3 regions of the Paenibacillus larvae subsp. larvae genome follow, and region 2 is predicted to be linked to each of the others. Evidence: predicted binding sites of a transcription regulator. Region 2 holds the regulator's gene; each other region holds the start of a gene.
What was found. The regulator Rex, encoded in region 2, represses fermentation and respiration genes when NADH is low (regulators of the CRP and FNR family bind a similar motif). The targets are predictions, from matches to a motif close to TTGTGAAATATTTCACAA.
Positions count from the first base shown of each region.

Region 1: BXP28_RS17495 (YwiC-like family protein) is a predicted target of Rex. The motif match lies at 3,432-3,449, and genes of this name have one in related genera.
Region 3: BXP28_RS14840 (FAD:protein FMN transferase) is a predicted target of Rex. The motif match lies at 7,790-7,807, and genes of this name have one in related genera.

Region 1 is NZ_CP019687.1:3,366,011-3,376,657, reverse strand. Features, by position in the region: gene BXP28_RS17505 (thiamine pyrophosphate-dependent enzyme) at 1-2,135, opposite strand, end outside; partial or broken gene BXP28_RS17500 (2-oxoacid:acceptor oxidoreductase family protein) at 2,223-3,232, opposite strand; gene BXP28_RS17495 (YwiC-like family protein) at 3,588-4,271, shown strand; gene BXP28_RS25645 (CysS/YqeB C-terminal domain-containing protein) at 4,255-4,338, opposite strand; gene BXP28_RS17485 (YeiH family protein) at 4,484-5,569, opposite strand; gene BXP28_RS17480 (APC family permease) at 5,926-7,242, shown strand; gene BXP28_RS17475 (hypothetical protein) at 7,692-7,964, shown strand; gene BXP28_RS17470 (hypothetical protein) at 8,234-8,425, shown strand; gene BXP28_RS17465 (hypothetical protein) at 8,500-10,053, shown strand; gene BXP28_RS17460 (ATP-binding cassette domain-containing protein) at 10,047-10,647, shown strand, end outside.
Region 2 is NZ_CP019687.1:4,152,368-4,163,014, reverse strand. Features, by position in the region: gene BXP28_RS21740 (3-hydroxyacyl-CoA dehydrogenase family protein) at 1-846, opposite strand, end outside; gene BXP28_RS21735 (AAA family ATPase) at 1,077-2,627, opposite strand; gene BXP28_RS21730 (hypothetical protein) at 2,611-3,159, opposite strand; gene BXP28_RS21725 (cell wall elongation regulator TseB-like domain-containing protein) at 3,288-3,743, opposite strand; gene BXP28_RS21720 (amidohydrolase) at 3,830-5,131, opposite strand; gene BXP28_RS21715 (DUF47 domain-containing protein) at 5,459-6,088, shown strand; gene BXP28_RS21710 (inorganic phosphate transporter) at 6,122-7,120, shown strand; gene BXP28_RS21705 (redox-sensing transcriptional repressor Rex) at 7,143-7,781, opposite strand; partial or broken gene dinG (ATP-dependent DNA helicase DinG) at 7,778-10,635, opposite strand.
Region 3 is NZ_CP019687.1:2,858,339-2,868,985, forward strand. Features, by position in the region: gene BXP28_RS14800 (menaquinone biosynthesis decarboxylase) at 1-728, opposite strand, end outside; gene BXP28_RS14805 (aspartate aminotransferase family protein) at 742-2,016, opposite strand; partial or broken gene BXP28_RS14810 (peptidase U32 family protein) at 2,052-3,974, opposite strand; gene BXP28_RS14815 (energy-coupling factor transporter transmembrane component T family protein) at 4,107-4,910, opposite strand; gene BXP28_RS14820 (energy-coupling factor transporter ATPase) at 4,927-5,793, opposite strand; gene BXP28_RS14825 (energy-coupling factor transporter ATPase) at 5,769-6,602, opposite strand; gene BXP28_RS14830 (Gx transporter family protein) at 6,638-7,198, opposite strand; gene BXP28_RS14835 (NusG domain II-containing protein) at 7,275-7,589, opposite strand; gene BXP28_RS14840 (FAD:protein FMN transferase) at 7,865-8,932, shown strand; gene BXP28_RS14845 (GNAT family N-acetyltransferase) at 9,377-10,606, shown strand.

The DNA.
Region 1 (10,647 bases), 790 kb from region 2:
AGCAAGTGCTTCGTCTTTCCCATTAGGCTCAGCCAATCGTTTAAGGATACGCGTTTCTTTTTATCTTCCGGATTATAGGTTATCTTCGTAACCCCATGCTCCACTTCATATAAGGGGAAGAAACAGCTGTTTACGGCGGCTTCTACGATTTTGGTTCCTGCGTCATCCTTCGCCTTCCAATTCCGACAAGAAATAAGGATTTTACCGTAAACCGTTCCCTCATGCCGGGCATACCATTGGGCCTTGGCCGCTTTTTTGATCAAATCCTGCGGAAAGGCCTCCGTTCCTGTAAAGACGTACGGAATATTCGTAGATGCCATGATTTGAGCCGTATCCTTGTGATGAAACGGTTTCCCTCCAAAACCGCCGCCGATCGCGGAGGTAGAGGTCATATGTCCCATCGGAGTAGAGTAAGACAACTGGGCTCCGGTATTCATGTAGCCTTCATTGTCATACTCCAAAATAATCAGTCTATGGTTGCGCAAAGCTGTACCAATTGCCGGACCCATTCCGATATCCATGCCGCCGTCACCTGTGATCATCACGAAGGTAACGTTTGATTCATCCACCTGAACCTCACCACGGCGTACCCGTTCCCAGAACATCTCTACTACACCTGATAAAGTGGCGGAACCGTTCTGAAATAGATTGTGAATGTAGTTCACCTTGTGGGCAGAATAAGGATAACCGGTCGTAACGACCATCGCGCAGCCCGTATGATAAAGGACCACGACATCCCCCTCGATTCCTTTAAAGAACATGTCAAGTCCGGAGAAAATGCCGCATCCCGGGCAAGCCCCGTGTCCGGGCGCAATCCTTTTCGCTTTAGCCGTCAGAGCCCGCATGGTAGGCATTTTGACCTTAAGCTCTCCAGTAGCCGCATCCCGGGTTACAGATATAAATCCGGATGTCTCTGCCTTGCTGAGCGGCCCTGCCTTTACTGCCTTATCCTGCACCGTTCCCGGTGTATGTCCGTGATAATCAAAACGTTTAACCTCTTTGCCGGCAAGAGCATCCAGGCACAGCTCATAGAAAGAAAAAGCATCTTCGAGATAGAAATCTTTCCCGCCCAAACCGTAAATGCGGGTATAAACCGAAGCTGAAGAGCCCGCATCCAGAAGAGCTGATTTCAGTTCATGGCTGAGGTTCCCTCCATAAGCCCCGTAAGAATCGGCTCTCTCTCCCATCAGCACAACCTTAACACCGGAAAGCGCTTTTTGCAGAGCCTCTTTAGGAAAGGGGCGGATTACATTCGGTGATACCACTCCGGCCCTCACACCCTGAAGCCGGAGACGGTCGGCTGCGTCTTTCGCTGTATCTGCAGCCGAATTAAGCAGAACAAGAGCAATGTCAGCATCCTCCATCCGGTACGAATCCAGAAGCCCATAATGCCGTCCTGAAAGTTCTTCATATTCGGCAGCTATTTGAAGAAACACTTGCCCAGCCCTGTACATGGCTTCAGACTGCTGGTATTTGTTATTGATATAATCCGGGTCGTTCATATACGGGCCAATGGTAACCGGATGCTTCGTATCTGTTGAATCTACGTAGACAGGACCGGTTTTGCCGACAAACCCCTCCACTGTCTTCCGATCCTCGAAATAATGAACCCTGCGTTTCTGATGGGAAGTGAAAAAGCCGTCAGATGCCACGATAACAGGGAGCCTGACATCGGCATGCTCGGCCACTTTGAGCGCTATCAGGTTCATGTCATATACAGCCTGGGGATCTCTCGCCATGAGAATCGGCCAGCCTGTATTTAAGGCATAATACAAATCGGAATGATCCCCGCGGATATCAAGAGGTCCCGATACTGAACGGGTGACCAGATTAAGTACCATCGGAAAACGCGTACCTGACTGGACAGGGAGCTGCTCCAGCATATACAGGAAACCATTGGCGGAAGTTGCATTGAATACGCGTCCTCCCGCGGTGGCAGCCCCATAGCATATACCCGCAGAACCATGCTCACCATCCGCGGGTATCAGCTTAATATCGTGTTCACCGTTTGATTTCATTTCCTCCAGATATTCCGCAATCTCCGTGGATGGAGTGATAGGGAAATACCCCATCAGATGATAGTTAATTTGCGCTGCCGCCTTGGCGGCCATTTCATTCCCGGAACGGAAATCCATCTTCTGCGCGGGTGCTCCGCCATTTATCGGAAGTTCTTTTTCATGTACGCTCACGATAGGCTTCCCCCTTTTAAATAAATAGTTTTATTAAACATGTTCCAGTAACGAAAACTTGTGCTTTACAGCATGTACGCCAGCATACCCTTCTGTCTCCCTTCCTTTAGACAAGGCGGTTGTCGGACATGCCTCCACACATTTTAAACAGCCTTTGCAGTACTGATAATCTATTCCTTGCAAGAACTGATGTTTTCTTCCCTTTTTGTCCTCTCCCTCTGCCCAAACAAAACAAAAATCGGGACAGCTCTGATCACACGCTGCACAATTGATACAGTCCTGCTGATTGAAAACGGGCAGGAAGCCTTGGCGGGAGGTGCTTAAATCTTTAAACACCGTATTCCCCGGGTTCAGGATTACACCGCCAATAGGCTGCGTTTCATATCCAAATACAGGGGCATTCTGAACCGGCCCCCTTTAAAACCGTCTTCCGGGGCAAACGAACGGGATATGATCTCTTTATAACCCGCTTCAAAAGTTCTCAGGTTGGCTTCAACCAGTGCCGGATATTTGGCTTCAAAGGTTTGCCGGATGACCGTCTTTACCGCTTCCGGGCTTAGGAAATCTACCGCCCTGCAAAGTGCACCAAGCATTGCTGTATTGATTCTCGTTTTTTCCCGGATAGAAATACCAAGCGCATCCACACAAAGGATTGTGCCTCCGTTGAAGCCGGATAAATCGCGGATTTTTTCCGGTGATTGGGTTGTGTTTACAAGCAGCAGACCATTTTCGTCCAGTCCGTCTACGCAGTTTTGGGAAGTGAGCAAGGCTTCATGGAAAACAGCCACAACATGAGGATGGTCAATAGGCGAGGATGCTCTTAACGAAACATGGGGGTCAGAAAAACGGATAAAAGCTTTTACCGCCGAACCCTTTTTCTCTGATCCGTAAGAAGAAAAATTAGAACCGTTCAGGCCAAGATGCAGAACCCCCGCCTCGGCCAGCATCTTCCCCGCAAGATTGGCACCAAGCCCTCCAATCGACTCCAGACGGATTTCAAATAGTCCGAGCTCATTCACCCGCGAAAGCTTTGTATGTTGCATGAGTTGCTTCCCTCCATTTCAATTTGGTTATAACAATGCTAACAAGAGGTCTTTATATACAAGAGGAAACGGCTTCACTGTTTAAGAAACAATGAACGTTTCCTGCCTGAAAATCGGGAGAAATGATCCAATTTTACATCCACTATATGACAACCGGTCCATCCTGAACTATGACATACTTAACAAAAGGGGCCGAAATTAGTGATTTTACTCACATTATTTTCGACTATATGTTCACAAATCGTGATTTCCCCTTATCGCCGGTCCCCCTACCCGGTAAAATAAGAAATATTGAGAATCTTAAGGGGGTTATTTTATTAAAGGTTACATCCCGACACAACATGGTGCCTGGGCTATGCTTGTAATACCTTTTGCCTTCGGCATGGCGGCCTCCGGTCCCAAAATTGGTCATCTGCTTTTGTTTACAGCCTGGCTGCTTGTTTATTTATTTTCCTACCCCCTGCTTCAATGGGTACGTACAGGTAAAAAGGCCATTTATAAACGGCCTGTCCTGTTCTATGGGTGCCTGCTGTTTCCCCTGGCTGTCTGGCTGCTGATTCTATATCCGCAGCTTGTATGGACAGCCCTGTTTTACGGTCCACTTTTCCTGGTAAATTGTTTCTTTGCTTCGCGTAATCAGGAGAGGTCGCTTGTGAACGATCTGGCTGCGGTCCTTCAATTTTGCTCCATTGTGTATGTAGCTTTTTATACAGGAGGGGGATATATATCCGGTTGGGGTACAGTCCATGAACTTTTTATGATCAGCCTGCTTTATTTCATTGGAACCATCTTCTATGTCAAAACCATGATCAGAGAAAAAAATAACAAAACATTTTATTGGCTGTCAGTTACCTATCATACTGCCGCCTTTGTGGTCATCCTCACGTGGTTCCCGAAATGGCTGATAATTCCCTTTGCTGTCTGTCTGCTTAGGGCAATCATGACACCAAAAACAAAAATAACCATCAAACAGGTGGGCTTACTGGAGTTCGCCTATGCCATCGTCCTTACAATATTCGTAGTCAGTCTGTATCACTAAGAAAAAAATATTGGCGTGTCCCCTCATCGCGAAGGACAAAGCCCAGCTTGGCCGCCTCGCGGCGCAAATCTTTGGCTTCTCCGGTTTCCTTCTTTATAGCAGATTAATTTCAAATGCAAAGCGTATTCCTCTCCTTCCCGTCCGGTTAAATGCCATATTGATAAATAAAAGGGAAACAGCCCTGGAACCAAATCCGGTTCAAGGGCTGTTCTTTACGTGTTTAATTGGAAAATAATTACGAGTACATATCCGAGAACGGAAAGCATCACGGAACCAATTAACCCTGCACTGAAGGAGCGGATGCCCAGTTTCCGGAAGGCGGCAATGTCCACGTTCAAGCCAAGTCCCGCCATAGCCATGGCAATGAGCATATAGGCTAAAAGCACAATATAGGAAGCTGCCTGTGCGGGAATGATCCCGAGAGAGTTAATCCCGCTGACAAGCAAAAATCCCAAAATGAACCATGGAATCGGAACGGAAGAACGGGAAGACCCGCTATCCTGCCGGGGTGACCCCTTTGACATAAAAACGCCAATCAGAATGGCGACAGGGACAAGCAGGGCTGCACGTGTCAACTTTACAATGACGGCAATATCCACCGCTCCGCTTCCGCCCGGGTCAGCTGCGGCAATAACGTGGGCGATTTCATGCAGCGTAGCCCCAGAAAAAATGCCGTACCCCGCAGGGGTAAGTCCCAATACCGGATACAACAGTGTAAACAAAAGCGTAAAAATAGTTCCCAGAATGGCTACGGTGGCGGCACCGACAGCCGTTTCTTTTTCATCTGATTTGATCTGGGAAGCAATAGCGACCACCGCCGCAGCTCCGCAAATTGCCGTACCGCTGGCTGTCAAAACACTTAAATTTTTATCCACTTTAAATACCCGGCAGAGGGCATAAACAACAATCATCGTAAACGTGATATTGATTACGGCTATAGCGAATACTTTAGGTCCTGCATGGATAATATCCATCAGATTCAATCTCATCCCAAGCAAAATGATACCGAGACGGAGCAGTTTTTTACTGGCAAAGTGAATGCCTTCTTCGGCAATGGCCGGCACTCCGGCGGAAGCTCTCCATACAATTCCAATCAGGATAGCAATAACAAGCTGGCCCATAATATCGAGGTACGGGATCAGTGAGAATGCTTTGGCTGCAAGAGCGATAATCAAAGTAATAACCAGCCCCAGGATAAATCCCCGGGTCTTTTTTTGTTTATCATCCGTCCGGTGGCCGGTTAGAGTACGGCCTGAAGCAGAATCTTGTTGATTTGTCTTTGGTTGCAGTTCACTCATGATGTACATCCCCCCACTATATTTCCAATAGCGCGCTAATGAGAGTTCCTCTTCACTATAAAAGCAAGGGGGAGAAATGTGAAATTCGAATCTTATATTCCTGTTATAAGATTCGCTTATAAAATAGGACAAAGTGGAAAAATTTCTCGATTTTTTTCGAAAAACAGCATTGATTTTTTATGTAATTATAGTATTGTTACATAGTTGACTTTTTGCATAAGCAAGAAAGGCTCCGTTCTATACGGGACATGTGTTTCATGTTGAAAAAAGGCTTTTTTATTTAAGCCCGCCAGCATAAACAAACTGTAGAAAACGCATATCGGTACATGCGTTTTTGACTCTAGGAGGAATGATAATTGGACAAGCAAACACAGCTCAAAAGAACCCTCACACTAGCACCTGTAGTGTTGATCGGTCTTGCCTATATGGATCCTCTTGTAGTATTTGATTCATATGGCATCGTGTCTCATTTAACAGAAGGACATGTAGCAGCATCGTACATCACCATATTGGTTGCGCTGCTGTTTACCGCATACAGCTACGGTAAAATGGTCCAGGCCTTTCCCGTAGCCGGTTCTACCTACACCTATGCACAAAAAAGCATAAGTCCGTATGTAGGTTTTTTAGTCGGATGGGCTGTGATGCTCGACTACCTATTCTTGCCCATGGTTAACTTCGCCATCGGGGCCGCTTACCTGACCTCGGCATTTCCTGCTATTCCAGGGGCTATATGGGTGCTTATTATGGCTGTTTTGATCACTACAATTAATCTGCTTGGCATTCGCCTTACGGCCAACATCAACACTTTACTGGTGTCTTTCCAGACTCTGGTAGCCTTAACTTTTGTCGGTTTTTCAATCCAAGGACTTATAAGAGGAATGGGCGAGGGCACCTTGCTATCACCTGCCCCCTTTTTTACGCCTGATATGGATTTCAGCCTGATCTTGGGGGGAGCTTCCATTCTTTGTTTCTCATTTCTGGGATTCGATGCGGTGACGACCCTCTCCGAGGAGACAATCAATCCCCGTAAAACGATTCCCCGTGCGATTCTTTTGATCGCTTTGATTGGAGGCATTTTATTTACTTGTACTTCTTATTTCCTGCAGCTGGTCTATCCCGATTACAGTTCCTTTGCGGAAGCAGATTCCGCTTCTCTGGAGATTGCGCAGTTTGTAGGAGGTGCATTCATGCACTCGTTCTTCCTGGCAGGAACAATGGTCGCAGTATGTTCTTCTTCCCTTTCTTCCCATGCCAGTGCATCAAGGCTGCTGTATGCCATGGGGCGGGAAGGGTCATTGCCTAAAAAGGTGTTCGGATATGTACATCCCAAGCTGCAAACTCCGGTATTCAATATTTTATTTATCGGGATATTGTCATTGACGGCCATGTTTGGAGAGCTGGAAGTCATTGTATCCTTCATCAGCTTTGGGGCACTTGTCGGCTTCATGTTTGTAAATATATCCGTAATTGCCCACTACTTCATTCGGAACGAATACCGGGAAGGCTTTGATATTGTACGTTTTCTGATCGTGCCTTCGGTAGGGGCTCTTTTCAGTGCCTGGCTGTTCACCAGCTTGAATGTCCATGCCCTGATGCTTGGAATTGGCTGGCTGATCGTAGGAATTGCCTACTCTTTCTTTACTTTCAGGAAGGAACAGACTAGCCGTATCTAAAGTTGTGAAAGATTCTGCCGTGTGGTTAAAATCCCTATTTTTACTGAAAAGAAGGAAAAACCTGTAGATATGGCTTATAATATAAAGAAATAGACATTATCGTTTCTTCGGAAACGTTATCCATCATGTAAGGGAGGCATTTGCCAAAGTTATTTTTGTACTGAAAGTTGACTCATGCGAATATGTTACCAGTAAACAAATACCAGGCTTGAACCGTATGGGTCCCATCAGGCAGATCCTGCCGGCATCAGACGGGAAAAGCCTGACCCCTCAAAGCCTGCCTGCACAAACATACCACTTATCCCATCAAGGAGGGACGCTGATCGCTATGGCTATTATTCCATTCTTAAGTCATTCCGGAGAAATGTCGTTCCACCTGCTTAGGGCAGTGGCAAAGCGAAGGAGAACCGGTGGAAGTCGAATTTGCCAGCCCCACAGGACTCACGCTCATGAATACTATTGGAATCCTGACCGATCTGGAAGTGTGTGATACTGAGGAAGACGGGACCGAATTGACTTTCTGGCTGGATAAAACAGAACTTGGTTTTAATGAAAGAGAATGCACCATCGAGCTGCTGCCGAATGAATCTCTTCAAGTTACCGTCCGTAATGAAGATGACGAAATAGTCAGCATCATTACTTTTACGATAAGACGTACTAAAAATATCTTTCCGATGGAGCGCATCCTCAGCGAGGAAATCCGCAATAAGTTATCCTTCTAGAATAGTTCCACCCGGGGGATGAAACATGTTCGAAATATATCTGGATGTGAGAAATTCATTTCACCAAAGAAGCCTATGATCTCCTTTTTGGAGGGAATGGCTTTTTTTGTCTAGCAAAATTGTTACTAATGGTCTAAATTCTCCTATTACCATAGAGGAAGAAAACAAAAGGGGGATATTGACAAATAGAGGTAAATAACGGATAATACTGGACGTGTTAACACCCCAAATAATAGTAATAAAGGAGAAACAAGTAAATCAATCTTATTATGAGTATAGCTGGACTAACGGCAAGTGCTGCTGCCGCAGTTCTAAACGTATTGGATTATGCAACTTGGGTTGGAACTTTATTGACCTTCACAGAAGTTGGTATTGGCGCAGCGGCGGCTATCTTTGCTTATCGTGTTGCTATTAAAAAGATAGTTATAGAAAAAGGCAAACAGGCAGCCATTCAATTTTAACTTTTTGGAAATATATGGGGGGGATACTTAACAATCCCCCATATCCTAATTTAAAATCATTAAAAAATGGGGAAATGAATCAAATGGTGTTCAATAGCTATTTGAAATATTATAAATGGATTCGTAAACGCGTTAGCAGGGAGAGCATTAATTTATTTTACAAAAAAATATTAGACGTATTTTATGAACGGGATAGAATGAAAATAGTGAATTTCTTGGTGATATCATCTAAAGTTCTGGTCATTATTCCACTTCTTTTATTCACTACTTTGTATTTACTGGTGGAGACGTTATCTTCAGCCCAACTAGTGGCAGGTGTATGTTTGAGCGGATTCTTAAGCAGTATCCATACCCTTCTTTCCCTTCATTTCAAATTCAGCCATCGTCCAATCGATTATTTAAAAAATGAATTCAGATTTGTACTGCGTCTTTTACCGAAAAGGAAAGAACCCTCCTTTATACTAAAAAGACTCAGCCTGGATTTAGTTGGCGGCACGTTGATTTATTCCATTGTTCCTTATTTTTTTTCGTTATTGATTATTCTTTTCGTTAATCCAGCGTTATGGGTTTTATTGCTTGGCTTAGTTTTTATTCTTTTTAACTATTTATTAGGCTTATCCTTGCTTATTGGAAAAATCCTGAATAAAAAAGGTTTGTCTCTGTCTGCTATAGGAATGGTTGTCCTGCTTCTAATAGAAGCGATAAGGGTATTTGATTTCCAAAGAGCATTTCAAATAAATAGTCAACACGTATTCACTTTATTTCTGAAGAATGAACCGATTTCGTTTCCTTCTGAAACCCAGGGTTTGTTGTTGACAATATTATTATCTGTTTTTTTCCTTTTTTGCTATATTTATTCCCACTTAAGAAAAAACCGTTTTACTTGCTCAATTTTCAAGGATAGGGAAACCGTTATCGAAACATTCAGTAAAAATAAAGTAGTTTATCAACGTTTATTGCTAAGAGGGTTTTATTTAAATAATAAAGTACAGAAACTGAGAATAGGAACTATGATTCTGGTTTTATCTATGATTGTTTCCTATCCTCTGCTAAGCCAAAATAGTTCTATTCCCTTAACCTTAACGATTCTGGTTTTTAGCTACACTCCTTCGGTTTTTAACCTAATTATCAATTTTTATTTATATGATGGAATTTTGGAAAAAAGATTTATGGTTTTAACATATTATTTTCTAAGGAAATTTAATTGTCAAAACTATTTATTAAAACAAACTGTTTTTCCTACTATTTCTCAATCCTTTGTTTTATTGTTTCCGTACTTTGTGCTGCTTATGTTCCTTAAACCGGTGGATATGCTCGCCTTCATCGTATTGTATGTTCTGATTTTCTTCTCAACCATTATTTTAACAGTTATAAGAATCTATAACTTAAAGCAATACGATTTTGATCAAATGAAAACTTTAAATTCTGATGCTCTTATTTCAAAACCGATTGAAAATTATATTATATTTGGCACTCCAATTCTTTACTCTATGCCTCTTGCCGTTATTCAGTTAACACAATCCCATCTGTTGTATACATATTTGTGCATGATTGGCTATACTAGCTTATTCCTTGTTTATTGTCTAATAAAGATCTGTTTTTTGATTAGAGGGGGAAAACGATGCTAACGATTTGTGGCCTAAAAAAAAGCTACACGGGATTAAAGATATTTGAAGAAATTGATCTGGAAATTCCGAAGAAATCCATTGTAACTTTAACAGGGAAAAACGGAATTGGGAAAACTACCCTTCTTAATATTCTGGGCGGAATATCTGAATTTGAAGGAGATGTTCTGTTAAACGAAATCAGTTTAAAATATCATTTTAAGGATTATCTCAAACTAACATGGTTAATCTCTAACGACCCTTTCTTATATGACTATTTAACTGTTTCTGAGATGATTGATTTCATTGCATTGTTATCAAACAATAATACATGTCTGACGACAGCGTATAAAGACAACATGATCGAATACTTGGAGCTTACCCGATACAAATCCGTCTTCATAAAAAATCTGTCATTGGGAACTAAACAAAAACTTTCTTTTATTATTGGTTTTTTAAATAATCCTAAATTAGTCTTGATTGATGAACCTTTTGTTAACTTTGATAAAACATCGATGCATAGAATCCTTGATTTTATACAGGATTACGTTTCCCAAACTGAATCCATCGTTATTTTTTCAACCCATTCAGAAAATAAAAAAATAAATAACATTGTCA
Region 2 (10,647 bases):
CTTGAAAAATCCGTCTCCCGTCTTCACACCCAGGTGTCCGGCATGGACCATTTGCTTCAGCAGGAAAGACGGACGGTATTTCAAATCGCCAAACTCACGGAACATTCTTTCCAGTGCGGCCAATACGGAATCCAAGCCAAAACGGTCCGCCATTTCAAGTGGTCCAAGGCGGAACTCATAGCCGCTTTTCATGGCAAGATCAATATCTTCCGCAGATGCCACACGTTCAGCAAGCGTGTGTACCGCCTCGTTAATGAGCAGGCAAATAAGCCGAGATGTGACAAACCCCGGAGACTCATAAACCTTAATCGCTGTTTTTTGAAGCACTTCTTCCACAAAGCGGCGAGTGCGTAAATAAGTATTCTCGGAAGTTTTCAGACCACGGATAATTTCTACTAAATCCCTTTTTGCAACCGGGTGGATAAAATGCAGTCCGATCACGCGTTCCGGATGCTTGGTAGAGGAGCCCAGTTCTGTCAAACTAAGCGTGGACGTGTTGCTGGCCAGAATAATCTCGGAACCGCAAATGCCGTCCAGTTCTGTAAATAAGGCTTTTTTCAAACCCAATTCTTCACTGATCGTTTCAATTACCATGTCACAATCTGCCACTTCGGACAGTTCGGCAGTTTTATGAATGCGGGAAAGGATAAGCTTTTTCTCTACTCCTGTAATCGCCCATTTTTCCAGTTGTTTGTCCAAACTCACTTCAATTTGGTCCCAGGCAAATTCCATTCTTTCTGTATTTTTTTCTACAAGTACGACATCAATGCCTTTGCCAGCCAGCATTTCGGCAATGCCCTGGCCCATCGTGCCGCCACCAATCACGCCTACTTTTTTAAATTGCATGGTTAGACTCCTTTTCCTACTAAATTGTTGGATTCAATTTATATGGTCACACATCTTTTTTATGATACACCGAATTACCCACATTTTCATTAGTATATACAAAACGTTCAAAAGGCTTTCGCAATATTGGCAGGAAGTGTATGTGCCAGAAAGGGCAAAAGCCGCAAACGAATCCTTTGAGCAGTGCATATGGAATCGTACGGCTTTTTCTAAATTTATTGGCTTTTCTTTCATTGGGGAACAGCCGCCTTAATAGACGATGAATCTGTTTTTTCCTGGTTGATTAGCTGTTTACTTTCTTCCAGCAGCTTGCGGAACTGCTGTCCTGATAGAATTTCCTCTTTCAGAAGGATCGCCAGAGACTGTTCGAAGACAATCCGGTGCTGTTCCAGCATCGTTTTTGTTTTGGCAAACAGCTCATTCATTATCAGCGTATTTTCTTTCATCAGCTCTTCTTTTGTTACCATGTCCAAATCAATAATACCTAGAGAGGTAAGTCCAGAATCCATCATGGTCCGGACCATCCGGAGGGCCTGTTCAAAGTCATTTTTGGAACCTGTACTGCGGTTTCCGTAAAAAATCTCCTCCGAAGCGGCTCCGGCCATTGCGATCATAATTTGTTCTTCAATGGCATCCTTGGTATACAGATAAAGATCCTGTGGGGGATTATGACGTACATAACCAAGTGCTTTACCCCGGGGACTCAGAGCTACCTGGGAGACAGAATCCGGGCGGACCAGCTCTGCCATAATGGCATGTCCCAGCTCATGATAAGCAACACGTTCTTTTTCCTCCTGCGTGGATTCCCGGTCTGTTTTCTCTCCCATCATCACCTTGTCAATTGCGGATGATAAATGTTTCTGGTGAATAACTTCGCAGCTTTCCCTCATGGCATAAATTGCCGCCTCATTCAGAACGCTTTCCAACTGGGCTCCGGAAAATCCGAATGTCTGCTCCGCAACCTTCATCAGGTCAGCACTTTCCTCCAGAGGTTTATTTTGGGCATGGATCTCCAGGATGGCCTGACGGCCTTTCTTATCAGGCAGATCCACTTCTATATGACGGTCGAATCGGCCGGGACGAAGCAGAGCACTGTCCAGCATTTCCTTACGGTTAGTGGCCGCAATAATAAGAATGCGGGGAGTTTGGACCGAATGAATTCCGTCCATCTCCGTCAGCAGCTGGTTCAATGTCTGATCATATTCCCTTTGCTGGCCCCCATCCCTTTTTCCACCGATCACATCAATCTCATCAATAAAGATTACGGCATTTTCTTTGTCTTCTTTCTGAGCCCGGTTTCTGGCATCCTGAAACAGGTTACGGATGCGGCTGGCTCCTACACCTACATACATTTCCACGAATTCAGAGCCGGATGCGGCCACGAAAACCGAATTCGTATAATGAGCGGCAGCCTTTGCCATCAAGGTTTTACCGGTTCCCGGCGGCCCGGTCAGCAGAATGCCTTTTAACGGACGGATTCCCAGCCTTTCAATTTGCTCTGGTTTGATCAGAAAATCAAGTGCTTCGATCAATTCATTCTTGGCGCGGTCCTGTCCCCCGATTTGCTCAAACGTCAAATAGGTGGGCTTGCGGCCCGAGCGCCTTTGTTGGCGGCCCATAAAAACAGCCTGTCCTCCTCCACGTTGTTTGATCAGATAGTAACTCATGCCGATCAGACCCGCTGTGAATAACAGTGGCAGGGGACTTACCCCGATATAAAGAAGAAAAATAATGACAACGGGCAGAGCCCCGATTAAAATTTCTCTACTGTACCTGCTCATTCGGCCACACTCCTATCTTTGCCGATGTCCGCGGCAGGATCAGATTTTTACTTTCCTGACCTTTCGTCAGCGTGATATATACATTCTTGTTGTCCATCTCCGTTTTCACATTCAAACCCGCCATTTCTGCAGCATGCTTTTCCAATGCAGCCGGGATGTCCCCATAATGCCTGGTTTCCATGGCCTGCGCCACATCAAACAGGGACCTGGACCACCATTGTTCCAATTCTTTGGAAGGATCGTTCCCCTTCACCTCTACATTTAATTTCCGGGACCCGAGCAAGGACCTTCCTTCTTTTTCGATATATTGATAGATTTCTCTCAAACTAGCATTCTCTTTAGGTGTGACTTTCACATTCACCTGGCTTTTGCCAAACTCTATGGTAGAATCCTCCACACCGGGAGTTTTACTGATGATCTGAGAGAAAGGACTTTCCATCGCGAAACTTTGATAGGCAAACCATCCGCCAAATAAAACAGACGCTGTTATTACGACACTTATCACAATAGGAAAGAGACGCAGCTTTCTCATAAACGTCCCCCTTTCTGTAGGTTCATCTATACGTTCGTATAGCAAATAAATCTTCAAACAAAAGTATATCATAGTGGAGGACAAAATACCGAAAGAAAAGAGTGGGAAAATGTGAAAAAAAACTCAGCTTATTGTAAGCTGAGCGTATACGTATCTATAAAAGTACCGTCTGCAAATTTATAATAATCGTAATAATAACGTTTGGTTTTATTGTCTTTGACGGAATAAAACACTTCCCATACATATTCGTCCTTTAATTTGCCTGCATTTATGCGCAGGATTTCAGCACCTTCATGCTTTTTTGATACCTCATTACGAACCTGCTGTTCCGTATAATTCTGATCCGCCCGTTCAGTATGAACTTCCCCATTTTCACCTACCCAGACAATGACGGGGTTTCCCAGCTTATCCTGCCCATAGACAATCTGATAACTGCTTGTTCCGTGAAATGGGGTCACTTTGTCGGCCTTAGTCAGCACGGTTTTGGCATACGCCGCCTCCACCGCTTTCGTTTTTTCATTCCAATGTTCAGTCTGGATATTCATATAAAATCGGGTGACAACAAACACTATGGTCATCAACATAAATACAGATCCTGCGATCCATTTCCATTTCGTTGAAATTGCACATCCAGCTCCTTTCCAATTACTTTAGAATAAAGGCGGATGTCCTATTGTACCAGACGTTCAAAGCAAAGCTCAAATTCACGCTTAATCTTTTCTTCATCCAGCGTGAGGCATTTTCCGGATTTGACAAGCTGCCGGCCGTTTACCCAAACATCTATCACATCTTTTGCGGAAGCCGAGTAAACGACGTGGGATACATAATCTGTTTTCGGCAGAAAATGGGGCTGATCGATATCCAGTGCTATAAAATCAGCTTTAGCTCCCTGTTCCAGCTTACCGATATTTTCAAGCCAAATGGATTCAGCTCCTATGATAGTCCCCATACGCAAGGCTTCCGTTGCCGGAACAGCAACAGGGTCTCCGCTTACTGCTTTATGAATTAATGCCGCAAGTCTCATCTCCTCGAACATATCCAGGTTATTGTTGCTTGCCGGCCCGTCTGTTCCAAGAGAGACTTTCACTCCTGCTTGAATTAATTCGGGTACGCGGGCTACCCCGCTTGCAAGCTTGAGATTGCTTCCCGGATTGTGGGAAACCCGGACATCATGCTCGCTTAAAAGACGGATTTCCTCATCCGTCAGGTGAACCCCGTGGGCGATAAGGGCCGGTCTTGTAAAGACACCCAGTTTATAAAGATGCTCCACAGGACGAAGGCCATATTCCTTAACATTGGCCTCCACTTCACGTAAGGTTTCAGACATATGAGTGTGAATAGGCAAGTCCAGATCATGTGCGGCCTGAACGAATTGCTCAATGTAGGAAGGTGGACAAGTGTACGGAGCATGCGGCGCCATCATAGTGGTAATCCGTCCGTCAGCCTTGCCATGCCAGTCTCGGGCAAACCGGGCCGCTTCCGCCAGCTTCTGATCCTGCACTTCTTTTGGACAAAGACCGATCACGCCACGGGTAAGGCAGCCGCGCATGCCGGATTCCTCAACAGCTTTGGCTACCAGATCCATATGATCATACATATCCACGAAAGCTGTTGTTCCGCTCTTCATCATCTCAATTATTGAAAGAAGGGTGGCCCAATAAACGTCCTGGGAAGTAAATTTCGCTTCCATCGGCCACATTTTTTGCTCAAGCCAAACTTGAAGTGCCAGATCATCGCCATACCCTCTGAGCAGTGACATGGCTGCATGACCGTGAGTGTTTACCAGTCCGGGCATAAACAGTTTACCTATACCAGAAATGATTTCATCTGCTTGTTCAAGATCTTGAGGAGACGGATTTTCTCCTATATAAATAATTCGGTCTTCCTCTATAATCATGGACCCTTCCAGAACGGGACATTGCTCTTTTAGAGTCAAAAAAAACCCGTCAGTAATGACAATTTTTTTTGCCAAAGCCATAACCTCTTCTCCACCTTGGTTTTATACAAACGGGAACGACTTCGTCCGTCTACATGGGGACGAAAACGCTCGGTATATCTTCATTTTCACTCTACATCTTCCCTATGTCAAAATCAAGGGTGGCCAGCGTCAAAAAGTTCATTGCTTTCTTTATCTGTGTTATGCTATTTTATTTTTTGTGAGTTTAAGCTACAATTTTCTACATACGCACTTTGCATCCTTCATTCGAATATACAAGACATGTGCAAATTGCTAATTGAATTGTAATTTAAATCTATACGGAAATAAGGTATTCACTACAATTAGGAGGCACTTAAGACTATGGTATCCATTTTCAACAGCAAACGAGATGAAGTCGATTTTCTGGGCTTACTCGTGAAATCTGCCGATAACACACATCAAGCGGCGATCATGTTCCGCGATGCTCTGTTGGGCAATAAGCTCCCTGCTGATTTTTTTCAAAACATCAAGGATATGGAAACTAAAGGAGACCAAATCACTCACGAAATTTTCCGTGAATTAGACAAAGTGTTTATTACTCCTATCGACCGTGAAGATATCATGGAACTAGCTTCCAATCTTGACGATGTGATTGACGGAATTGAAGCAACAGCTGCCCGCTTTGATTATTTGAATATTCAAACGATCGATAAGTACATGCAGGAATTTACAGAAGTAATCGTAAAAGCTTGTGAACATTTGCTTGAAGCCTTTAAGCTGCTATCCAAGAAAAAATACAATTCAATTAAGCAACATACGGTGGAAGTTAACAGCCTCGAAAACGAAGGTGACCGCTTGATGAGAGAGGGAATTCGTGAAATTTTCACAAACCGCCGGGATCCGTATGATGATTTCAACTTGAAAGAACTCTATGAACGCCTTGAAGAAACAACCGATGTCTGTGAAGATGTCGCGAATATTCTTGAAAGCGTAGTTCTGCGCTACTCATAAGCGAAAGCCCAGCTGTAACATTAGGAGGCAAACATGATCACTTTATTCTTTATTGTAGCGCTTGCCCTGGCATTTGATTTTATTAATGGCTTTCATGATACAGCAAATGCTGTTGCCACTTCAATTTCGACCAGAGCCATGAAACCGCGTTTTGCGATTTTGAGTGCTGCAATCCTAAACTTCCTCGGGGCCATTTTCTCCTCGGAAGTTGCTAAAACCGTCGGGGGAAGCATCGCCAACCCTGCTGATATTGAGAACGGTGTTTATGTTGTTATCGCGGCTCTTCTCGCTTCAATTATCTGGAACCTTCTCACCTGGTATTATGGAATCCCTTCATCATCCTCCCATACCCTGATCGGTGCTCTTGCTGGTGCTGTCATGGCCGGTGCTGGTGCAGGGGCCCTTAATTGGGGAGGTTTCGGCAAGATTGTACTGATCCTTATCCTTTCCCCGGTCATTGCATTCGTGGCTGGTTACATGATTATGACGGTGATTAAACGCCTCATCATTCTAAGCGGTAACAAATCCCGTTCGAAGTTAAACCGTGTTTTCCGTTTTTTCCAAATCTTATCGGCATGGCTTCTGTCCTTTTCACATGGCGGTAACGATGCCCAAAAAGCTATGGGGATTATTGTTTTTGGACTCGTCGCTGCCGGTTTACAAGATACATTGGACGTACCTCTGTGGGTTAAACTGGCTGCGGCAACGGCCATGGGGCTTGGAACATCAATTGGCGGAATGAGGATTATTAAAACCGTCGGTTCAAAAATTATCAAGATCGAACCGATTAACGGCTTTGCGTCTGATTTAACATCGTCCGCCATTATTCAGGCCTCAACAGCTATGGGAATGCCGCTTTCTACCACTCATGTTATTTCTTCGTCCATTATCGGAACAGGTAGTGTCATGCGTTTGCATGATGTAAAATGGGGAACAGTTAAGCGGATGCTTGTTACTTGGGTAATTACAATTCCAATCAGTATTGCGATTGCCTATCTGATCTACATGCTCATGTTTAAATTTTTTGTATAAAGACTTAAAAACACCGAAGCTATTAAGCTTCGGTGTTTTTTTCTACCAGATAATAAGCGAGACTTTGAAGATCGGCTGTGAAATCCGCATTATGGACACGTACTTCCGGTGGAACTTTAATAATGATTGGAGCAAAGTTCAGGATAGCTTCCACACCTGCTTCAATGAATTGATTCGCTACATTTTGCGCTTCCGAAGCCGGAACGGTAATAATCCCAATCCGAACCCCCAGTTTTCTAACTGTTGGAATCAGGTCTTCCATCGGTTTCACCTGTAAATTATTGATGGTTTGACCGATTTTGCCCGGCGAAGCATCAAACACCGCTACAATCTTCATCTGATCGCTCAAATAGACGTTATAATTAGATAATGCACGCCCAAGGTTACCGGCGCCTACCAGCACTACTGGGTTTTGTTTGTCCAGATTTAGAATCTGCCGAATTTTTTCAATCAGATAAGCAACATCATACCCGATCCCCTTCTTGCCGAATTCACCAAAGTAAGCTAGATCCTTGCGGATTTGCGCCGGGTTCAGATCCAATTTCTGGCCCAGGTCCTGAGACGAAACAGTCATTACATTCTTTATGGCTAATTCGTTCAAGTACCGTAAATAAATCGGCAATCGCCGAACGACGGCTTCAGATATTTTTTCCGTCTTCATTCCTGCTTCTCTCCCATCCATTCTTCAATTCTTGGCACAATTTGTGTTCTTGTCATGTGCTCCATTTTAGGCCCTGGCAATGAATATAGGAAATATTTGCCATATTGGGTTTCTATTACACGAGTATCATACAGGATGACGATCCCTTTGTCTGTTGCTGTCCGCACAAGCCGGCCAAAACCTTGTTTAAACCTGATGACCGCTTGAGGTACGGATAATTTGATGAATGGGTTCTGATTCATTTTCTTCAATTTCTCACTTTTGGCTTCAACCAATGGATGATTTGGAGGTTGGAAAGGAAGCCTCACAATAGCCAGACAGGTCAGAGCTTGCCCAGGGATATCCACCCCTTCCCAAAATGAACTGGTCCCCAGCAGTACACAGGCTTCACTTTCTTGAAATAGCCTGGTCAGTTTGCTTCTGTTACCGGTATCTACACCTTGGCCCAGGACTTCAATACCATAAGGCCTGAGTTTTTCTTTAAGCTCCTTATGCGTATCTTTCAACATCCGGTTCGACGTAAAAAGCACCAGCATTCTGCCTCTAGTTGTTATAGCCACTTCCATCAGTGAATGAATGAGAGCCTCAACAAAAAGGGCTTCCCCCTGCCTGCCCCGTATACCCGGAAAATCACGCGGTATCATCACTAAAGCTTGTTGTCTGTAGTTAAACGTCGAAGGCAGCATAACCGTTCTCAGTTTAGCTTTCTCTTGCCCTTCTTCCGGAGATTCTAGACCAAACATTCCCAAAGAATAGCTAAAAGATTTGTTCACAGATAATGTAGCGGATGTCATGATAACACTATCTTTGGTATCAAATATCAGGTCACGCAGCAAGGGACTTACATCAAGGGGGACGCATACAAGCTGGACGGACCGGCTTTTGGTGTAAGTATTCGCTTCTAGCCAATATACAAAATCCTGATCTTCCCGTTTCATAAAAAATCGTATATTTTGCTTGTATTGGGCAATCTCTTTGGATATCCCCCCAAGGTCGGTCAATATGCTTTGCAGGTCATATTCATCTTGAACCTCTTTTAACTCTTGGATGAGCTGGTCCAATTTCTTATGAATGTCCTGAAGCGCGAGAAGCAAATTTTCCTCAATTTCTGCAAACTCATGCCAATTGTCAGGAAGAACATCCTCTTTAACCCGAATGATGAGCTGGCCGGTTTCAGCTCCGGAAGATTCATGGTTTCCGGAAAGCCATTCATACATTTTCTCCGTTAAACGGTCCCATTCCTCTTTGGCATCCACAATCCGTTCACTAATCCGTTCAACTGCCTGTAAGCTAACTGTGATTTTGTCGTTCTGTATTCCGTAAAACCGGGATAACAGCATGGGCAGCTGCCCTGAATGGCTGTCTTTGTATAGCTGTGAGAGCTGGTTGGCCAGCCCCATATAATGAAGATCCGTACCCAAATGCTTCCCGGCTACATCTTCAAAATGATGAGCCTCATCCAGAATCAGATGTTTATAAGAAGGAAGGAGCCGATTCTCAGCTTTTGTATCTGTGAGCAGCAGAGAATGGTTTGTAATGACAACATCGGATTCACCTGCTTCATATCTGGCTCTATGATAAAAACATTTCCTGAACCACGGACAATGCCTGTTCATACAGGAATCTGCATCACTGGAAACCTGATGCCAAAAAGACATCCCCCGGTTACCAAAATAAAGCTCCTCATCTTCCCCCGCTCTGTCTCATTAAGCCAGACTGTCATTTGGGCTGCCGTAAGCGTATCTTCCTTCCCGGGATCATAATCTCTGATATTCATTTTATTCTCAAATTTGCGAAGACACAAATAATGACTTCTTCCTTTAAGAACAGAAGCCGTAAACCCAATTGGCAAAATATGGTGAAGAAGCGGAATATCCCTTTCTCTTAGCTGTTCCTGAAGATTAATTGTATGTGTACTGACAACTATTTTTTCTTCATGCTTAATCCCGTAATAAAGAGCCGGAATCAGATATCCCAATGTTTTGCCGGTACCCGTTCCTGCCTCGATCATCAAATGTTTAGTATCTTCAAAAGCAGAAGCTACTTCGTGAATCATCTGTTGCTGTGCTTCTCTAGCTTCATAGTTAGGAAAGACCTTTTTGAAGGAATCATTTACCTGCTGCATATATTCATCAAATGTTCCCAGATTAAGAACATCCTGTTCATCCCGTACAGGCTCTTCTTTCCCCCAGTCATCGACATTTAAGGCAAATTGCCGATAATAACGGTAAGTTTCTTCATCCTCAGCCGTGTGAAGCTCTTTATAAGCGCGGATCTCATTAATAAACCAACCCAGGTCACTAACATTCGGATCCAGGATCTGGCTAATTCTCTGAATAGTAAGCAAAGGAAGTCCAAATAGCTTCTGCATAATGCGAATCCACAGCTCTGCTGTTACCTGGGCATCACAATTTGCCTGATGCGGGTTTTCATGTTCTATTCCAAACAAACTGCACACATGCCCCAGCTGAAAACTGCCAAGGGAAGGGAATGCAACCCTTAAAGCATCGATTGTATCGAGTACCCTTCCTGTAAAAGGAGGATACCCGGCTTTCGTTAGGGAACGCTGTAAAAAGGCGTGGTCAAATGAGGCATGATGGGCCACAAGGACACAATCAGACAACAGCGGGTATAAATCCGCCATTACTTTTTCCACTGAAGGAGCATTCTCCACCATTTCATCCGTAATGCCGGTAAGGGATGTAATAGAAGAAGGTATACGTACCCCTGGATTCACAAGGGAAGTATACCTGTCTGTAATATCGAATTCATCTATAATGACAAGACCGACCTGGATAATCGTATCGGTAGTGCTTGTTCCGGTGGTTTCAAAATCTAATACCGCAAATTTCATTCCTGTAGTTTC
Region 3 (10,647 bases), 1.3 Mb from region 2:
ACGGGAGCCTGTCGTAAAAATCCAGCAAAGATCATTTCATCGATCATCTTCGGCAAAGGAGCCGTGGCTGAATAAATCATGGACGGGTCACATCCCAGCGCTACGGCAACCGGCATCTTTTTCAATCCAAGCTTCCGGTATTTCCCGTAAATCTCCCTGCCGTCCTTGTGCAGATGCCAATGCATGCCTGTTGTTTGCTTATCATACACCTGAAGCCGGTACATCCCCATATTTTGCTGCCCGGTCTCCGGATCCCTCGTGATCACAAGCGGCAAAGTAATAAATCTTCCCGCATCCTGAGGCCAACAGTGAAGCACCGGCAATTTCGCCAAATCCGGCTCCTCCACCACTTGCTGGCAGGCTGCCTTTTTCACCTTTTTCGGAAACACCTTGGAAAGCTTATACAAGTCCGGAGCCATTTTGATTTGATTCCATAGCCCTTTATAATTGGCCAGATCCATAAACTCTTCAATCCGATCCGCAATTTCGTCGAAGTGATTCACACCTAGCGCCATGTTCATCCGTTCATAAGACCCCATACTGTTAATAAGGACGGGATACGGTGAACCCTTGACGTTCTTAAACAGCAGGGCCTTGCCCGCTTGCTTGGAGACGCGGTCAGTAATCTCCGTAATCTCCAAATGGCTGTCCACTTCCGCTTCAATAATATGCAGCATCCCTTTACGGTCCAGGTCCTGGATGAATTCCTGCAAGTTTCGGTAGGTCATCTTCTCTCTCCTTCTAAGACTGGCAGCCGGCTATCACTTCATCCAAAGCAACCAGCATGCTGTTCAAGTCCTCTTCCGTAATCACAAGGGGTGGCTGAAAGGCCAGAACATTGCGCCCTACACCGTTTTTGCCGATCAAATAACCGCGGTCTTTCATTTCCTCCAGAATCCGGTCCACCAATACAGCTCCCCGTTCCGGATTCTCCGCACAAATCTCCACCCCAACCATCAGGCCAAGTCCGCGTACTTCACTTACAATCTTGTATTTGAGCATCATGTTCAGCCCGTGCATCAATGTATTCCCAAGGCTCTCCGCACACTCCGCCAAATTATGTTCTTGAATGTATTCAAGTACAGCTATCGCCGTAGCAGAAGATACCGGATTTCCTCCGAAAGTAGAGGCCGAAGGCCGGTTAAAGGCGGATGCGATCTCATCTGTCGTGGAGAAGCAAGAGATAGGGATACCGTTGCCAAGCGCTTTAGCCATCGAGAGGATGTCCGGTACTACTCCGAAATGCTCCATTGCAAACATCCTGCCTGTACGGCCGAAGCCGGTCTGAATTTCATCTGCGATAAGCAGAATGCCATACTGTTTTAGCAGTGCCTTCACTTCACGGAAATACCATGGAGCGGGTACGATCATGCCCCCGTTACCCTGAACCGGCTCCACGATCATGGCCGCAAACGTTTCCCCCTTTTCTTCGAGAAGCCGCTTCAGTTCATCAAGCGAACGATGGGCAGCTTCTTCAGATGTTAAGGAGACATCATGTGGACGCGAAATAAAACTGACTTCGGCATCCAGGTAATCATCTGCACGCCACATAGGCAGTCCGGTTACCCCCATCGTCAAGTAAGTGCGTCCGTGCAGTCCTTTATCCAAAGCGATGAAGTTTCTGCGCCCTGTATACAAACGTGCATGCAGCAGCACTCCCTCATTAGCTTCCGAACCGCTGTTACAGAAGAAAGTCCGTCTGATTTGCCCCGGGAGGATACGCTCCAGCCGCTCACACAAATCTGCCATCGGCTGCGTCAGGTAAAGGGTCGTCGTATGCTGCAGGGTTTCCAGCTGACGGATAGTGGCACGCGTAATCTCCTCGTTACAGTGGCCACAAGCAACAACGGAAACTCCGGCGAAGCAGTCCAGGTACTGTTTGCCGTTGTCATCATACAGATACTGCATGCGGCCCCTTACAATTTGCGGAGGCTGCTTGTAGAAATGGGCGGTACAGGGATAAAAATATTGCTTGCGCTTCTTCAGAATGGCTTCGGCTCCTATAGCCTGGTTCATATCTGTCTACGCTCCTTTCCATATGGACGCCGGGGTTAAAATTGCAATGTTCCCAGCGTATAGCCTGCATACACAGGTTTCATTTGTCTATACAAAGTCTCTGCCTCTTCCGGCTGCTGCAAAGCCTGTTTATAGGTTTGAATGATATGTTTGAGCTGTTCGGTTGTGTATGTGCATCCCTCAATGCGGAAGTGCCCCGCACCGGCTCCTATCAGCTGGGAAAGAAACGGAAGGCAGCAAAGTTCCTTGGATAAGGTCAGATGATTTCGTCCGAAAGAATCTCTATATACCGGATTTTCCCCTTTGTCAGTAAGCAGTACGAGATATTTATTATCTACGTACGCATTGTCCTCTTCCGCTATCGGTTCCATCACTTCCGTATTTTCGTACAGATCATGATCCATGTACATCACAACCGGGGAACCATGCACAATGACTTCTGTAGGAAGAGGATTGTTATGAATCAGGTTTACGAAATCCTCAAGCGGAAGCTCCAGGGAAGCTGTCATACGGCGTGCCCCAAAGTCGGCATACACTTCGGCAGCCTTATGGTTATACAGATTCAGATTGAAATCCCCGATCATGGGATAGCCAAATTTATAAAATTTATCCATGGCCCCGATGCTTGTCACCAGCAGGCCGTCCAAATCCAGTTGCTTTGCACTCAGAAGTTGATAATACTGCTCCGTCTGCAGTTCATTCATCATCCGGGGCATGCCCAAATAAAGACGGGTATCCCCTTTTAACCGAATCAGTTCCTCCACCTCTGCTTTTGTGAACGGAAGATCCGGAAGGAATACATCACCGGACAGATATAAATGTTCCACACCTTGTTCCAGCGCCATTTTGGCCTGTTCCATGTTATTGACTCTTACACACAGTTCAGGTTCCTTGCGTTCACGGTTATGCTCCTGCATGAGAGCCTCCTGAATTTCCTCCAGACGTTTATCACTTATTTCCCTTTCTGCAGTAGGTGTACTGAATACTTTGCCCGTACTGTAGAACTTGCCCGTTCCTTCATAACGGCGGTTAATGTTGGACAGTCCCGGTTTGCCGAAGGCATAAGCCGTTGAGAAATCCCTTTTCCGGTTTTCGAACAACTGCTGCTGGTCTTTACGGCGGTCAAATCCGACAGGGTCTTCAATGTACCGGTCGATGGCTTCCCCATAGCTGTTCACAAGTTTGGTAAGGAACTCTTTTTCCCTCATGCGGCCTTCAATTTTAAAGGAGCAAATGCCCGATTTGATCAGCTCCGGAATATGCTCGTACATATACATGTCTTTGGCAGCCAGCGGATATTCTGTGGGGAAGACATAACCGTCCCTTTTCACCCGATAGTCCCATCTGCAGGGCTTCAGACAGCGTCCCCGGTTACTGCTCATGCCGAACAGGAATGAACTGTACAGGCAGTTCCCCCCGTTCACCGAACACATATCCCCATGAACAAAATACTCGAACTCCATCCCCGTTTTGGACTGAAGATACTGGGCTGTCTGCAGGTCCATTTCTCTGGAGGCCACCACCCGGGTAACTCCCAGCTTCTCAAGAGCTTCAATCATCTCCAGGTTGTGCACATTCATCATGACGGAAGCGTGAACCGGAATACTCAGGTTCATCTCCCGAATCAGGGCAAGAATGGCGAAATCCTGTACAATAATGGCATCCGGCTATACGCCGTCCAGAAATTGAAGATATTTGCGCGCCTCCTCCAGGTCTTCTTGGTTAAGCAGATTATTTACGGTCACATAGACCCTTTTTCCGAGTTCATGGGCTATGCAAACAGCTTTTTCAATTTCCTCATAAGAAAGGTTATATCCCTTGCGGATCATCCGCATATTCAGACTGGGACCGCCAAAATAGACGGCATCGCAGTTTGCCCGTATAACCGCTTCAAAAATCTCAAATGTGCCTGCCGGAGCAAGCAGTTCAATTTCTTTTCCGTTAAAATATCTTGCCATGATGTCATCCTCCGTCGCTTGTAAGATATCTCAAGTGTAACAAGGCCCGACGATGTGCTTGTGTGAAAAATCACACGTTTATACCTCATAGGCGGGGCGATACTGTGAATTTTATCATGGAACAAGACGGGACTACAACCAAATTCCCCCTGATATTACCAGAAAGACAAGCAAAAGAAATGAAGCCAAGAACAGGCTGTCATTTCTCGACCAGTTCAACCTGTGATACCGGGTTTTGGGAGCACCGAGCACATATCCCCGAGATTCCATGGAATGAATCAGGTCTTCCGCACGGCGAAAGGAGCTTACGGTAACGGGGACCAACAAAGACACGAGCATTTTTCCTTTTTCCACCCAGGGAAGTTCCTTGATATCCGCTCCCCGCGAAGCTTGCGCCTTGAGAATTTTTTCCGTTTTTTCGAATATGGTCGGAATGAACCGGAGTGCGAGACTGATCATAAGAGTCAGCTTCTCGGGGGACAAACCTACCCATCCAAGCGGCTTCATCACATCCTCCAATCCTTGTGCCAATTTATTCGGTGTAGTGGTAAACGTAAGAATGGCTGTAAATGAAACCAGCATACCCATCCGCCATACTGTAGTACAGGCCAGAATTAATCCTCCTGAGTGGACCTCCGCTACGCCAAGCGAAAAAAGAGCTGTTCCGTCTTTGATAAATAACAGATGGAACAGAAAGATAAACAGCATGAGAAACCGCAGCGGTTTCATCGCCTTCACATAGGTACTTAGCGGTATTTTGGAGCTGAGCAGCATCAGGATGGAAAAAACCGTAACGAGGCCATAGGAATCCGGATCATCCGTGACTAAAATGACAATGCAATACAGCACCATTGCCGTAATTTTGGCCCTCGGGTCCATTCTATGGATCCAGGAGCCTGTCTCTATATATCTCCCGAGGATAAAAGCATCGTTCATGCCGCTCCCCCCTTCCTTAACGGTCAGAAATATTCCCCAGTGCGGAAGCGATTGTCTCGGCGGCCTTCTCCGGTGAAAAACCGGATGGGTCCAGTTTAACACCAAAGCTCCGCTCTAAGTTGTGAAACAACCGGATGGACTTGGGAAGCTCTATTCCCTTGCTCTCCAACATAAGGGACTGGTGGAAAAACTCCTTTTTCGAACCTGCAAACAGGACACTTCCCTCATGCATGACCACAATCCGGTCGGATAATTCGAGCAATTCATCCAGACGGTGAGTGACCAGAATGACGGTTTTGTTTTTCTCTGTGCTTAGGCGGTGCAAAAGTTTCATTAAATCCTCACGGCTTTGAGGATCAAGTGTGGCCGTTGGTTCATCCAGCACAAGGACATCCGGGTCCATCGCGAGTACAGAAGCGATGGCAACTTTACGCATTTGCCCGCCGCTAAGCTGAAAGGGACTGCGCCCCAGCAGTACCGGGTCCAGTCCCATCAGCTCCATGGCCTGATGTGCCATAAGCTTCGCTTCCTCCGGACCGGCTCCGAAATTCCGCGGACCAAAACACAGGTCCTTCTCAACCGTTTCCTCGAACAGTTGTTGTTCGGGAAACTGAAAGACCAGCCCGACACGCCTGCGGATCTCCTTCATGTTTTGTTTTAAACCGGGCCTTATTGTCATGTCCAATACGCGGACAGTACCTTTGGTCGGTCTAAGAATACCGTTCATATGCTGCACAAGCGTAGACTTGCCGGAACCGGTTGCTCCTATAATAGCTGCAAATTGACCACTATCAACAGTTAGGCTGACCGCTTTCAGAGCCTCCTGCTCCAGGGGGCTCTCCGCCTGATAAGCATAGCTTACTTCTTCGAATTGAATCGGCATAGCTCTTCCAACAGCTCCTTTTCCCCGAGATGCAGACCTACCTGAATTCCTCTTTCCCTTAGCCGCCTGCATACCTGCATATGAAAAGGCTCCTTCAACCTGCATAAAGCCAGCAGCTTTTCGTCCTGGAAGAGCTCCTCCGGAGTCCGGTCTGCCGCCACGTTTCCCCCGTTCAAAACAACCACCCGGTCCGAAGCGGCGATCTCATCCGTATCATGAGTAATGGTAATCATCGTATATCGTCTTTCCGCCCGCATCTGCTTCATGAGGCTGATGATGTTCCGTTTGGCCCTCTCATCGAGCATCGAGGTTGATTCATCAAATACGACAATATCAGGCTCTACAGCAAGCACTCCGGCAATAGCAACCCTTTGTTTCTGCCCGCCGGATAATTGGCTGGGGTGCTTATCCAGCAGGTCCGCAATCTGCAGTTTATAGGCATATTGATGGAGCCGCTGCTTCATCTCCTCTATATCCAGACAGCGGTTTTCCAGGCCGAACACTATATCTTCTTCTACCGTTGTGCCAACGAACTGGTTATCCGGATTTTGAAAAATCATACCCACCTTCTGCCTTATTTCAACAAGCGTATCCGGCATCACTTCCATAGCACCGATATAAACTCTCCCTTCGGAAGGGGCCAATAGTCCGTTTAAGAGTTTGACTAGTGTAGATTTGCCTGAGCCGTTAGCGCCTGCTATGGACACCCATTGTCCTTCAGGTATGATCAAATTGATCTGTTGAAGAAGCGGTTCCCCCTCGCGGTAGGCAAATGAAACGCGGTTCAGTTCTATCAAAGGATCCCTCATTTTTTCCTCTCCCGCTCTTTTTTCTCTGCGAATTCTCAGGCTTCTTCTGCCAGAAATGATTCAAACAGAGACAGCTTGGACAAAGCCGCAGTCAGATATCGGACGGCTATCCCGATAAAGACCCCCGTTACGACGCCGCTAAACATTAAAGCCGGAAGATAATAAAAAATAACCGACGATTTCATAACAATCATAGCCGCCGTCAGCTGGCCGATATTATGAAAAATACCGCCGGCTATACTGATACCGGTCAGACTGAACTCTTTTTTGCCAAGTTTCATCAGAAGCAGCATCACGACGAAACTGAATAAGGCACCAAAGAAGCTGAACAAAAATACGGAGAACGTCCCGAATAGGAAGGCGGTTAAGATCGTTTTCAGAATAATAAGCGAAAAAGCATCCCGCCCCTTCATAAAATACAGGCAGGTCAGGACCATAATGTTGGCAAGCCCAAGCTTGATACCGGGAATTTGGACCCCCATTGGAATCATGGTTTCTACTACACTGAGTACAGCGGCTACTGCGGCAAAGATGGCAATAATCACTGCCTTTTTCAAAGCAGACGAGGTTTCCCTCATTGAATTAGGTTGAGGCATCGATTTCATCATCTCCCTGTATGCCGCCGTCTCCTATCACTTCAACAAGCACCCGGTGAGGCAGGCATACAATATTTTAGCCTGGTTTGGTAACAAATCCAAACGTCAGACATACTTCATCCGGACAATCCGCATCGGTCATTTCCACCCCGTAATCATGAACTTTTATGATATTAAGGCCATGATCACTTTTTACTTCTATGATTTGTTCTTCCTGTGTGAGCTCGACGGTTTTAAATTCCTTTCCGTCCACGGAAATCTTCGCATACGTTTTATTGTTGTGACTTTTTCCATTTGTTTGGTCAGACGGCCAGTATCTTGGAATCATGAAAGCTAATCCTGCCACTATGACCAGGATAATGATCATCCAGTCTCCTCTTTTTAATTTCATGGCTGAAATACGGTCTCCTTGAATCAAAATTTTGAAAAAACACGCCCATTATACACTGCCCCGCAGAAAATCATCAATGAAGATTGTCCTGAAAGAGCACTTCAAAGGGCCTGTACAATCATCAACCATCAAAACTTCACAGTGTCATGAAATCTTCCTATTTCTCTATCTTCTACTATAGTACGATTCTTAACAGCTTTTTGTGAACAATATCACATTCCCGCATTATTCTGAATGATATAATCCAGCTAGAATCAGAAGAGAGAGGGAATTCTATGCATACATTCAAAAAAACAAGCATTCTTCTTTTCTCGGTTATGCTTGCTATAGGTCTGGTCGGCTGCAGCAACCAATCTGAATCCAAAAAAGGAGCATCCACGGCTGCGGTCGAGCCCAAATCTGAAACCTATTTTATTTTCGATACGATTGTAACCATTAAAGTGTATGACCCTCGTGTTACGGATCAAAATTTTAAAGAAATGCACGACATGATGAAGGATATTGACCAAAAAATGAGCCGGACTGTAGAGGATAGCGAACTTTCAAAGATCCAACAGGCTGCCGGTAAAGAAGCCGTCAAGATTTCGGACGAGACCTATTACGTTATCAAAACAGCCATGAAATATGCGGAAATGCTAGATGGCCGCTTTGATCCGGCTATCGGTCCTCTCGTTTCTTTGTGGGGAATCGGCACAGAAGGAGCCAAGGTACCTCCCAAAGATGAAATTGAAAAAAACCGTAAACTCAGTGATTTCCGCAAAATAACGCTTCATGATGAAGATAAATCGGTTAAGCTGGAAGAAGCCGGTATGGCTCTGGATCTTGGAGGTATCGCCAAAGGGTATATCGCAGACCGCATTGCGGATTACTTGACCGAGCATGATTTTCACAGTGCCATTATTGATTTGGGAGGTAATATATTTGCCCTCGGCAAAAAACCGGATGGCCGGCTGTGGACAGTAGGCGTCCAGGATCCGGCTGAATCACGGGGAAATCAGATCGGAAACATCAAGGTAGATAACCAGACTGTTGTGACCTCGGGAATATACGAACGTTATTTCGTTGAAGACGGCAAACATTATCATCATATTTTAGATCCGGATACCGGATATCCGGTAGAAAACAATTTAAGCAGCGTCACTATTTTGACGGACAAATCCATCGATGCCGATGCTTTGGCCAAGACCTTCACCCTCGGACTTGAAAAAGGATTGGATTTTGTGGAAAAACTTAAGGGGGTTGAAGCGGTTTTTATAACCAAAGACAAGAAGGTCTATACCACTTCCGGAATGAAACTTAATTTGACGAATGATAAGTATACGCTAGTCGCTTCCGGCAATTGAATACCAGTATAAAAATAGCCGCTTGTTCTGCAACAGGCGGCTATTTTTTGGGGTAAATGCTTTTGAGGCGGCCCGATGATTTTAAGTCTAACCCTTTTCTATGCTATAATAAGAATAAAGAACCATTTTGATGAAAGGAATTGAAATTATGGAACCGCACCGACGGAATACCTGCTTTATTATCTGGAAACGTTTTGACCTCTCCTATACATAGCTTCATCCCTTCCTTATTGCCTCTTCCTTAATTGCTGTAAGAGCGGCTCTTTTCCCGTTGTCTTTTCCAATTTACTTTTGTTCTTTAACCCCAATGATTTTTATTATTCAGTAATCGCTTGTTCAGCAGGAGTTTCTGCCTGTTTATTTATGCATACATTCCATTCACCCATCCATAATAGGATGTATCTGTTTCTTATAAAAAAAGATGAACTAAAGGAGAGTCTCATCATGTCACCGCAAGACCTTAAAGAAAGTTTAGAGATGCGCGAAGTCAAAGAAAAACACTTGGAACAGTTTAACGACCTGATGAATTACGTATTTCAAATTACAAATGCGGAGATCAATGAAATCGGGGATAAATATTTGCTCAATATGAAAAAACCGCTCCTGCAAGCTTGCGATGTATTAGGGTGGTTCGATAAAGATAAACTGGTTTCCCAGATCATGGTCTATCCTTTTCAAGTTAATATCCATGGCAAATTATACAAAATGGGGGGTCTCACCGGGGTTGGTACTTATCCCGAATATGCCGGCAAAGGGCTCATTCACTCTCTAATGAAGGAAATGCTGTTCCGGATGAAAGAGAAAGGCCAGACGCTTTCCTATTTGTACCCCTACTCCATCCCCTATTATCGAAAAAAAGGCTGGGAGATCATATCCGATGTGATTGATTACAGAGTAAAAGATACACAGATTCCCAAAATGAGCCAAGTGCCGGGACGCACGATGAGGGTTGTAATCGATCATCCCGATAAGGAACAGGTATATGCCCGTTTCGCCAGACGGACCCATGGAGCCATGATCCGCAACGCTTTGGCCTGGGACGAACGTTTCCGCTGGGAGAGGTCGGATTTATCGGTAGCCATATATTATAATCCTGAAGGCCAGCCGACCGGATATATCTATTATAAGGTGGAGGAAGAAACGTTCTTTGCCACGGAAATGATTTATTTGGACGAGGAAGCCAGGCGCGGCCTTTGGAATTTTATCCGGGCCCATATCTCGATGGTATACGATGTAAAAGGCAAAATTTTCACCAATGAACCCCTCGCCTTTCTGCTGGAAGACGGTGAAATTGAGCAAAAAATCTCCCCTTATTACATGGGAAGAATTGTAGACGTTCAAGGATTTCTGGAGGAGTTCCCTTTCCAGAGACCTGTTCGGACAGATCCTGCAATCAAGGAGATTGTACTGCATCTAAAAGACCCTATGCTGGATTGGAACAACGATACTTTCGTCCTTTCCTGGAATGATGAAAGCCGGCTAACCGTAACTAAGGAATCTGGACGTGAGGACGGCCTTTCCATGGACATTCAGACGCTAACAACGATGATGCTCAGCTACAGGCGCCCTGCCTATCTGAAAAAAGTGGAACGGATTAAAGGTCCGGTTGAAATGGTTAACTGGCTTGAGCGCCTGATTCCGAATGAGCAGCCTTGGCATGCTGATTATTTTTAAAGCTTACACACAAAGAAGTTTCCTGTTACACCTGCAAGGTG